Regions from separate parts of the Streptomyces sp. 12E genome, predicted to be linked through region 2. Evidence: riboswitches for the same ligand, from Rfam matches in the RefSeq annotation. Region 2 holds a riboswitch; the other holds the start of a gene.
The links. A riboswitch is a leader RNA that binds a small molecule or an ion and turns the genes downstream of it on or off. The one in region 2 is predicted to bind glycine.
Positions count from the first base shown of each region.

Region 1: another riboswitch for glycine. It lies ahead of gcvP (aminomethyl-transferring glycine dehydrogenase); the one in region 2 lies ahead of gcvT (glycine cleavage system aminomethyltransferase GcvT).

Region 1 covers NZ_JBVNCJ010000001.1:1,191,004-1,195,407, forward strand. The annotation lists gene gcvP (aminomethyl-transferring glycine dehydrogenase) at 1-1,722, opposite strand, end outside; glycine riboswitch at 1,896-1,991, opposite strand; gene ACZ8ZB_RS05630 (PRC-barrel domain-containing protein) at 2,106-2,480, shown strand; gene ACZ8ZB_RS05635 (DNA polymerase IV) at 2,399-3,865, opposite strand; gene ACZ8ZB_RS05640 (MerR family transcriptional regulator) at 3,915-4,404, opposite strand, start outside.
Region 2 covers NZ_JBVNCJ010000001.1:5,163,218-5,167,621, reverse strand. The annotation lists gene ACZ8ZB_RS23950 (enhanced serine sensitivity protein SseB C-terminal domain-containing protein) at 1-549, opposite strand, end outside; gene ACZ8ZB_RS23945 (enhanced serine sensitivity protein SseB) at 776-1,555, opposite strand; gene ACZ8ZB_RS23940 (AAA family ATPase) at 1,608-2,276, opposite strand; glycine riboswitch at 2,500-2,600, shown strand; glycine riboswitch at 2,601-2,732, shown strand; gene gcvT (glycine cleavage system aminomethyltransferase GcvT) at 2,805-3,923, shown strand; gene gcvH (glycine cleavage system protein GcvH) at 4,038-4,404, shown strand, end outside.

The DNA.
Region 1 (4,404 bases), 4.0 Mb from region 2:
GGAGCCGGCGTTGGGCTGGAGGGAGACCTTGTCGTAGCCGGTGACCTCGGCGAGGCGTTCCTCCAGCTCGTGGATGAGCGTGAGGTAGCCCTGCGCCTGCTCGGCGGGCGCGAAGGGGTGCAGCTGCCCGAACTCGGGCCAGGTGACCGGCTCCATCTCGGTGGTCGCGTTGAGCTTCATGGTGCAGGAGCCCAGCGGGATCATTCCGCGGTCCAGCGCGTAGTCGCGGTCGGAGAGTCGGCGCAGGTAGCGCAGCATCGCGGTCTCGGAGCGGTGCTGCTGGAAGACGGGGTGGGTCAGGTACTCGTCGTCGCGCAGCAGGGCGTCCGGCAGCGTGTCCCGCGCGGCCGCGTCCAGGGCCTCGGCGTCGCCCTCGACGCCGAAGGCGCTCCACACGGCGGCCAGCTGCGACCGGGTGGTGGTCTCGTCACAGGCGATCGAGACGTGGTCGGCGTCGACGAGACGCAGGTTGACGCCGTTGTCGCGGGCGGCGGCGACGACCTCGGCGGCCCGCCCGGCGACCCGCACGGTCAGCGTGTCGAAGTAGGAGCCGTGCACGATCTCGGCACCGCCGGACCGCAGCCCCTCGGCGAGGACGGTGGCGTACCGGTGGACACGCCGGGCGATCAGCCGCAGTCCCTCCGGGCCGTGGTAGACGGCGTACATCCCGGCCATGACGGCGAGCAGCACCTGGGCGGTGCAGATGTTGCTGGTGGCCTTCTCGCGGCGGATGTGCTGCTCACGGGTCTGGAGCGCGAGGCGGTAGGCCTTGTGTCCGTCCGCGTCGACGGAGACGCCGACGAGCCGTCCGGGCAGGCTGCGCGCCATCTTCTCCTGCACGGCCATGTAACCGGCGTGCGGCCCGCCGAAGCCCATCGGCACACCGAAGCGCTGCGTGGTGCCGACCGCGATGTCCGCGCCCAGCTCACCGGGCGACTTCAACAGGGTGAGGGCGAGCAGGTCGGCGGCGACGGTGACGAGCGCGCCGAGCCCGTGCGCCTGGTCGATCAGCGGCTTGATGTCGCGTACGGCACCGGAGGCACCCGGGTACTGGATCAGTACACCGTTGATCTCGCGCTCGGCCACCTCGGCGGGGATGCCCTCGCTCAGATCGGCGACGACGACCTCGACGCCGGTCGGCTCGGCGCGGGTCTCGATCACCGCGATCGTCTGCGGCAGCGCGTCCGCGTCGACCAGGAACAGGCCCTTCTTGTTCTTGCCCATGCGCCGCGACAGCGCCATCGCCTCGGCGGCGGCGGTGCCCTCGTCGAGCAGGGAGGCGCCGGAGGTCGGCAGTCCGGTGAGCTCGGCGACCACGGTCTGGAAGTTCAGCAGCGCCTCGAGCCGGCCCTGGGAGATCTCCGGCTGGTACGGCGTGTAGGCCGTGTACCAGGCGGGGTTCTCCATCACGTTGCGCAGGATGACGGGCGGGGTGAAGGTGCCGTAGTAGCCGAGCCCGATCATCGAGCCGAGTACCTCGTTGCGGTCGGCCAGCGCACGCAGTTCGGCCAGCACCTCGGCCTCGCTCCGGGCGCCCGGCAGGTCCAGCGCGTCGGCGTTCTTGATCACGTCCGGCACCGCGGCGGCCGTCAGCTCGTCCAGCGAGCCGTAACCGACCTGGGCGAGCATCTTGGCCCGGGCCTCGTGGTCGGGGCCGATGTGGCGCTGCTCGAAGGGGATTCCCCGTTCGAGCTCGGAGAGCGGAGTGCGAGGGGCGGTCATTGAGGAGGCCTCCTGGTCCGACGACCTTCGAGGGCACCACGGCGCGGGTACCCGGACGGCCTCCCCCTCTGTCATCTCAACCTGAGAGTTTCACCGGACGGCCCGAAGGCGTCCGGTTTTCACCGTCGGTGAGAGCGGAAGCCGTCGACACCCGCCCTGCTTTCCAGAGTGACCTCGTCCGTGCGGTACGTGTGCCTGAGAGATTCCGGGGAGGATTTGCTCCTTCGGCGCCTCCGATGGTGTCCGGAGGACTCTCCCGCACGGGGTCAGCAGCCGTTTGCCAGCGTACCAGCGAGCACCGCGCCGACGCCCTCGAGTGGCCGTCCAGCCGATTGTGCCGTTTTGTGGTGCCAACGGATGAGTTTGCGACCAGTGGAGGGCCCGTGCAGACCGACATCGATCCGCGCCACCTGATCGGCCGCAAGGCGTTCGACCGCAACGGAAACCGGATCGGCACGATCGACGAGGTCTACCTCGACGACGCCACCGGCGTACCGGAGTGGGCGGCGATACGCACCGGCCTGTTCAGCAGGGACGCCTTCGTCCCCCTGGAACCCAGCGACCTCGTCGACGGCGCCCTCCACGTCCCCTTCGAGCGCGCCCTCATCAAGGACGCCCCCGACTTCGGCGTGGGCCGCCATCTCTCCCCCGAACAGGAACTGCAGCTCTACCACCACTACGGACTGGACCTCGGCACTCCTCCTCCCCTCCCGGACCGCGACTTCGGCAACCTCGCCGGGAACGACAAACCGGCCTGACCCGCACTGCTCACCAGCCCTCCGCCGGCCTCCGCACCCTCGTCCTCTCCGGGACTCCGGGACACCAGCGGCAGCGGTTCCGCCGGTTCCAGGGCCGGGTCGTCGACCCGGAAGGTCTTCACCCGGCCCGGCTCCGAGCCGGGCGTCTCGAAGCGCACCGTGACCCGCCCCAGCCCGCTGCCCTGCACCCATCCGTGCCCGTGCACGGTGTGGCGTACGTCCTGACCCGCCGACCAGCGCCGCTCGGCGGGCGTCTCCGGCTCCGGCGCGGGCGCGGCCTCGGCCTCCTCGGGCGGGAGGCCGTCCGCGTGCCCGCCCGCCTGGGCGAACAGGTCCTCCTGCGTGTAGTCGGCCAGCCCGCTGACCCCGACGCCCAGCAGCCGCACCCCGCCCGTCGTGTCGACCGAGTCCAGCAGCCGCGCGGCCGCCTCCCGCACCACCGCCGGATCGTCCGTGGGGCCCCGCAGCGTCTCGGACCGGGTGAGGGTGGAGAAGTCGTACCGGCGCACCTTCAACACGATGGTCCGCCCCGACAGTCCCGCCGCCCGCAGCCTGCGCACACACCGGTCCGCGAGCCGCCGCACCTCCGTACCGACCCGCGCCCGGTCGTGGATGTCCACGTCGTACGTGTCCTCGACCGACACCGACTTGGTCTCCCGCTCGGCCACCACGGGCCGCTCGTCCCGGGCCAGCGCCATCGCGAACAGCGCGTGCCCGTGGGCCTTGCCCAGCAGCCGTACGAGCTCGTCCTCCCCGGCCTCGGCGAGCTCGTCGACCGTGTGGATCCCCGCCCGCCGCAGATGGTCACCGGTCGCCGGCCCGACGCCCGGCAGGGTGCGGACCGGCAGCGGCCCCAGCAGGGCCCGTTCCGTGCCCGGCTCGATCAGCACCAGTCCGTCCGGCTTCGCCTGCTCCGAGGCGATCTTCGCCAGCATTTTGGAGGCCGCGAGACCCACCGACCCGGTGAGCCCCGTGACCGCCCGTATGTCCGCGCGCAGCTTCGCCCCGGCCAGCCGCGCCGACCGCTCGTCCCAGGCCGCTCCGCCGGCTTCCAGGTCCACGAACGCCTCGTCCAGGCTCAGCGGCTCCACCAACGGCGACAGAGCCCTCAGCAACCCCATCACCTGCTCGCTGATCGACCGGTAGAGAGCGAACCTCGGCACCAGGTACGCGGCGTTCGGCGCGCGCCGCCGGGCCTGCGCCATGGGCATCGCGGAGTGGACGCCGAAGATCCGTGCCTCGTACGAGGCGGTGGCCACCACGCCCCGGGGCCCGAGCCCGCCCACGACGACCGCCTTGCCGCGCAGGCTCGGCTTGGACGCCTGCTCCACCGAGGCGAAGAAGGCGTCCATGTCGAGGTGCAGGATCGTGGGCGCGGATCTCACGTCTTCGATGCTGCCCCACACCACTGACAACGGCCGCCCCGGGGCGGTTTCAGACGGCCTTGTTCCGCCGCCGCGCCAGCTCGTCCATCGGGTTGTGCCCGACCAGGGTCTCCCCCGTGTCGATCCGCTCCCCGTGCAACTGGGACAACGCGCTCTCCACGTCCTGCCACACCACGCCCACGGCGATGCCGAAGACGCCCTGGCCACCCTGGAGCAGGGCGTGGACCTCGTCGGGCGAGGTGCACTCGTAGACCGTCGCGCCGTCGCTCATCAGCGTCATGCGCTCCAGGTCGCTGAAGCCGCGCTCGCGCAGGTGCTGGACCGCCGTGCGGATGTTCTGCAAGGAGACGCCCGTGTCCAGGAACCGCTTGACGATCTTCAGTACGACGACGTCACGGAAACTGTACAGCCGCTGCGTGCCCGATCCATGGGCCGGCCGCACGCTCGGCTCGACCAGGCCCGTACGGGCCCAGTAGTCGAGCTGCCGGTAGGTGATACCGGCGGCGGCACAGGCCGTGGGCCCCCGGTAGCCGATCTGC
Region 2 (4,404 bases):
GTCCACGGCGGGCGGGGAGGTGTCGTACACGTCCAGACCGATGGCGAGGTACGGGGCGCCCAGCGCGGGCTGCACCCAGGCGCGGCGCAGGGTGCGGACGGCCGGGGTGCGGTGGGCGTTCTGCGCGAGGAGGGCGTAGAACTGAGGGATCTCGATGGCCGGTTCGGACAGCCGCAGCGGTCCGGCGGGCTGGCGGTCCAGGCCGCCGGCGATCCGGCGCAGGTCCGGCCAGGGGATGCCGACGCCGCCGCCGGGGGCGTGCGGATTGAGCCAGAGCCCGTAGTGGCCGGGGTAGAGCGCACGGGCCACCTCGAGGCCGTCGACCACCTCGTACGACCGGTTCCAGCCGCTGGCGGAGAGCTCCTGGGCGGAGGTGACGCAGGGCGCGTAGCCGAGGCCGTCGACCTCCATGTTCCCGTACTGGGCGTCCGGGGAGCCGGCCTGGCCGTGCCAGAGCAGCATCCAGACCTGGCCGGAGGCGGGGGTCGCGAGGGCGCGCAGCAACGCCTCGTACGCGTCGTAACGCCCGGGCGTCACCTGGCGCAGCATGTGCTCGACCTGTCCGGTCGCCGCGGTGCCAGCGCTCACTTGTATCGCCCCTCCGTACCTCGCCAGCGGATGAACCTAGCTTAAGCCGACACCGTGCAGCAGGCTGCTGTACGGCGAGCGCGGATGGGCCGGGGCTTCGCGCCGTCCGGCGGGTGCGGGTTCGTCGTGGCTTGTCGCGCCCGCGCGGCGGAGCCGCACGTCGATGCAGTCCCGCGCCCCCGGGGGGTTACCGCCGGCGTTCGTAGAAGGGGTTGACCCTGGTGCGGAGCCAGTCGCCGACCGGGTCCTGGGCCAGGTCCAGGACGATGAGGTTGACCGGCCAGGGAGCGGAGGTCCGGCCGAGGGCCCGGCCCAGGGCGTTCAGCGGGAGGGTGCGGGCGTCGTCCTCCCACCTGGAGAGTTCCACGCCGACGAAGAGGACCGGGTCGGCCGTCTCGATCGCGGCGAGACAGCGGCGGGCGGTGGTCACCACGCCGAGGGCGTCGAACTCCGCCGAGGCGGCGGCGAGGAAGTCCAGCGGGTCGTCCTGCCAGTCGGGCTCGAACAGCCGGACCCGGCCGCCGGACGCCGGGCCGTCCAGCGGGCTGCGTCCGGCCCGGCACAGTTCGGCGACGGCGGGCGGCGGCAGCGGGATGCCGACCACGCCGCCGGGGTTCACCGCGATCCCGGCCTGCGGCGGCAGACCGCGGGCGAACTCCACGGCGGGCGCGACCGTGTACGACAGGTGGGAGCCGACGACCTGGCGGAACTGCTCCTCGGAACTGAAGACGGGGACGTAGGCCTGGCCGTCGAGCTCCAGGGTGGGCAGGTCCAGCGGTCCGCTGTCCGGGCCGCCGCCGTTCGGCAGCGGGACCCAGACGAAGCTGCGGCCCAGCACCTCGACGATCCTGCCGCCCGCTGAGGGGACGCCCAGGGAGGCGGAGAGCACCTCCTCCAGCTCGTTGCCGGGCCATCCGCCGTGCGGGTGGGGGTGCGCCTGCGCCGGGAAGTCCGCCGGGAAGTCCATCTGCCTACCGCCTGCTGCCTGGAACACTGCTGTGGCTGGAAAGGCTATCCGGTCAGCCCGTGAAGCCGACCCGGCGCAGTGTGTCCGCCGCGTCCCGGTCGATCAGGACCGCCGAACCGCAGCCGGCCGGCAGGGCGCCCCGCTCCACCGCGCGCAGCAGCCGCTCGCTCGCCGCGCGGTGGCGCAGGAACGCGTAGCGGGAGACGCCGCGCCCGCGTTCGCGCTGGCCGTCCAGGGCCTGCTGCGGGGTGACGTCGAGCAGCAGCAGATGCAGGCTCGCGCCCCGGCGGCGGGCCTCGCGGGCCAGCCAGCGGCGTACCCAGGCCTGCGTACCGCAGTCGTGCACGACGACCGGTCCCCCGGCCCGCAGCACGCGGCGCAGCCCGGCGTAGTGGGCGAGGCGGACCAGCGGGCGGTAGACCGCGTACGGCAGGAGGCGCGGCACGCGGCGGTCCCAGCGGTCCCGGGTGTCCTGGGAGTCGACGCGGGTGCCGCGCACCGTGCGCCGCATCAGCGTGGACTTGCCGCTGCCGGGCAGCCCGGTGACCACGACGAGGTCCCGGGGCCCGAAGAGCAGGGCGCGCGGGCTGCGGCCGGCCCGCGCGCGCAGATCGCGGACGACGGGCGCCGGCAGCGCGCCGCGGGCCTGTCGGGCCCGGGCGGCCGGCTGCGGAGGCAGCGTGACGCCCGTGGCGGCGGCGCACGCCGTGGTCCTGTTCACCGTGATCGTCCTCCCCTGGGGCCGGGTACGAGTACCGATCCCCGCCGAGTGTAAAGAGAAGGTAATGCCGGGTGTCCGTCGTTTCCGTCCGTTTTCTGGAACAGGCGTGTCACAGCTCCCTGTGACAGTGCCCGCACACCCTGTGCATCCCCTGGGAAGGGTCCCCCTGCCGCGCCTCCGCGATGCGTGCAATGATGTGCGCGCCAACTGCATACCGGCCGTTTGAATCCGCGCGGGAGAGTCCCCGGCACCGTTTGCCGCCGGGGCGCCGAAGGAGCAAGTCCCTCCCTTGAATCTCTCAGGCCCCGTTACCGCGCGGGCGAGGCACATCTGAAAAGCGGGCCGCCGAAGGGCATCAAGCAGTGCTCCGGCGGCTCCACCCAAGGTGCAAGCCAGGACCGTCCCCGCGTGGGCGTCGTGGCGAACCTCTCAGGTTCCGATGACAGATGGGGAGGAACGTCCTCGCCCTCCCTCACGCTCGAACGAACTCGCGCGGGAGGGACCCCCATCGCCCTGGGAGACCGACCGATGAGCAGTACCGAACCCCGCCGGACCGCGCTCGACGCCCTGCACCGTTCGCTCGGCGCGACGATGACCGACTTCGCCGGCTGGGACATGCCCCTGCGCTACGGCTCCGAGCGCGACGAGCACAACGCCGTGCGCACGAAGGCCGGCCTCTTCGACCTCTCGCACATGGGCGAGATCACGGTCGTCGGCCCGGGGGCCGCCGCGCTCCTCGACTTCGCCCTGGTCGGCAACATCGGGAGCGTCAAGCCCGGCCGCGCCCGCTACACGATGATCTGCCGCGAGGACGGCGGCATCCTGGACGACCTGATCGTCTACCGGCTGGACGACACCGCGTACCTGGTGGTCGCCAACGCCTCCAACGCCCAGGTGGTCCTGGACGCCCTGCGGGAGCGCTCGGCCGGCTTCGACGCCGAGGTCCGCGACGACCGCGACGCGTACGCGCTGCTCGCCGTGCAGGGCCCCGAGTCCCCGGCGATCCTCGCGTCGCTCACCGACGCCGACCTGGACGGCCTGAAGTACTACGCCGGTCTGCCCGGCACGGTCGCCGGCGTCCCCGCGCTCATCGCCCGTACCGGCTACACCGGCGAGGACGGCTTCGAGCTGTTCGTGAAGCCCGAGCACGCGGTGGAGCTGTGGCAGGCGCTGACCAAGGCCGGCGAGGGCGCGGGCCTGGTCCCGTGCGGGCTGTCCTGCCGGGACACGCTGCGCCTGGAGGCGGGCATGCCGCTGTACGGGAACGAGCTGAGCACCGCCCTCACGCCCTTCGACGCCGGTCTCGGCCGGGTGGTGAAGTTCGAGAAGGAGGGCGACTTCGTGGGCCGCGCGGCGTTGGCCGAGGCCGCCGAGCGGGCCGCCGCGCAGCCGCCCCGCGTCCTGGTCGGCCTGGTCGCCGAGGGCCGCCGGATCCCGCGCGCCGGGTACGCGGTCGTGGCCGGCGGCGAGGTGGTCGGCGAGGTCACCTCCGGCGCCCCCTCCCCCACCCTGGGCAGGCCGATCGCCATGGCGTACGTCGACCCGGCGCACGCGGCGCCCGGCGCCGAGGGCGTCGGCGTGGACATCCGCGGCAGCCACGAGCCGCACGAGGTCGTGGCGCTGCCGTTCTACAAGCGGCGGAAGTGACACCGTCGGCAGACGGCTCCCCGCACGTGAGCTGAGCAGGTCGTGCCCGCTCACGGGCGCCGTACGCAGTCCCCTCAGTCATCCGCAGTCCCCCCGTACAGGAGAATCCAGGCCATGAGCAACCCCACGCAGCTGCGTTACAGCAAGGAGCACGAGTGGCTGTCGGCCGCCGAGGACGGCGTGTCGACGGTCGGCATCACGGAGCACGCGGCCAACGCGCTCGGCGACGTGGTCTTCGTCCAGCTCCCCGAGGTCGGTGACAGCGTGACCGCGGGCGAGACCTGCGGCGAGCTGGAGTCGACCAAGTCGGTCAGCGATCTGTACTCCCCGGTCAGCGGTGAGATCACCGAGGTCAACGAGGACGTGGTGAACGACCCGTCGCTGGTGAACTCGGCCCCCTTCGAGGGCGGCTGGCTGTTCAAGGTGCGGGTCACCGACGAGCCCGCCGACCTGCTGACCGCCGCCGAGTACGACGCCGAGA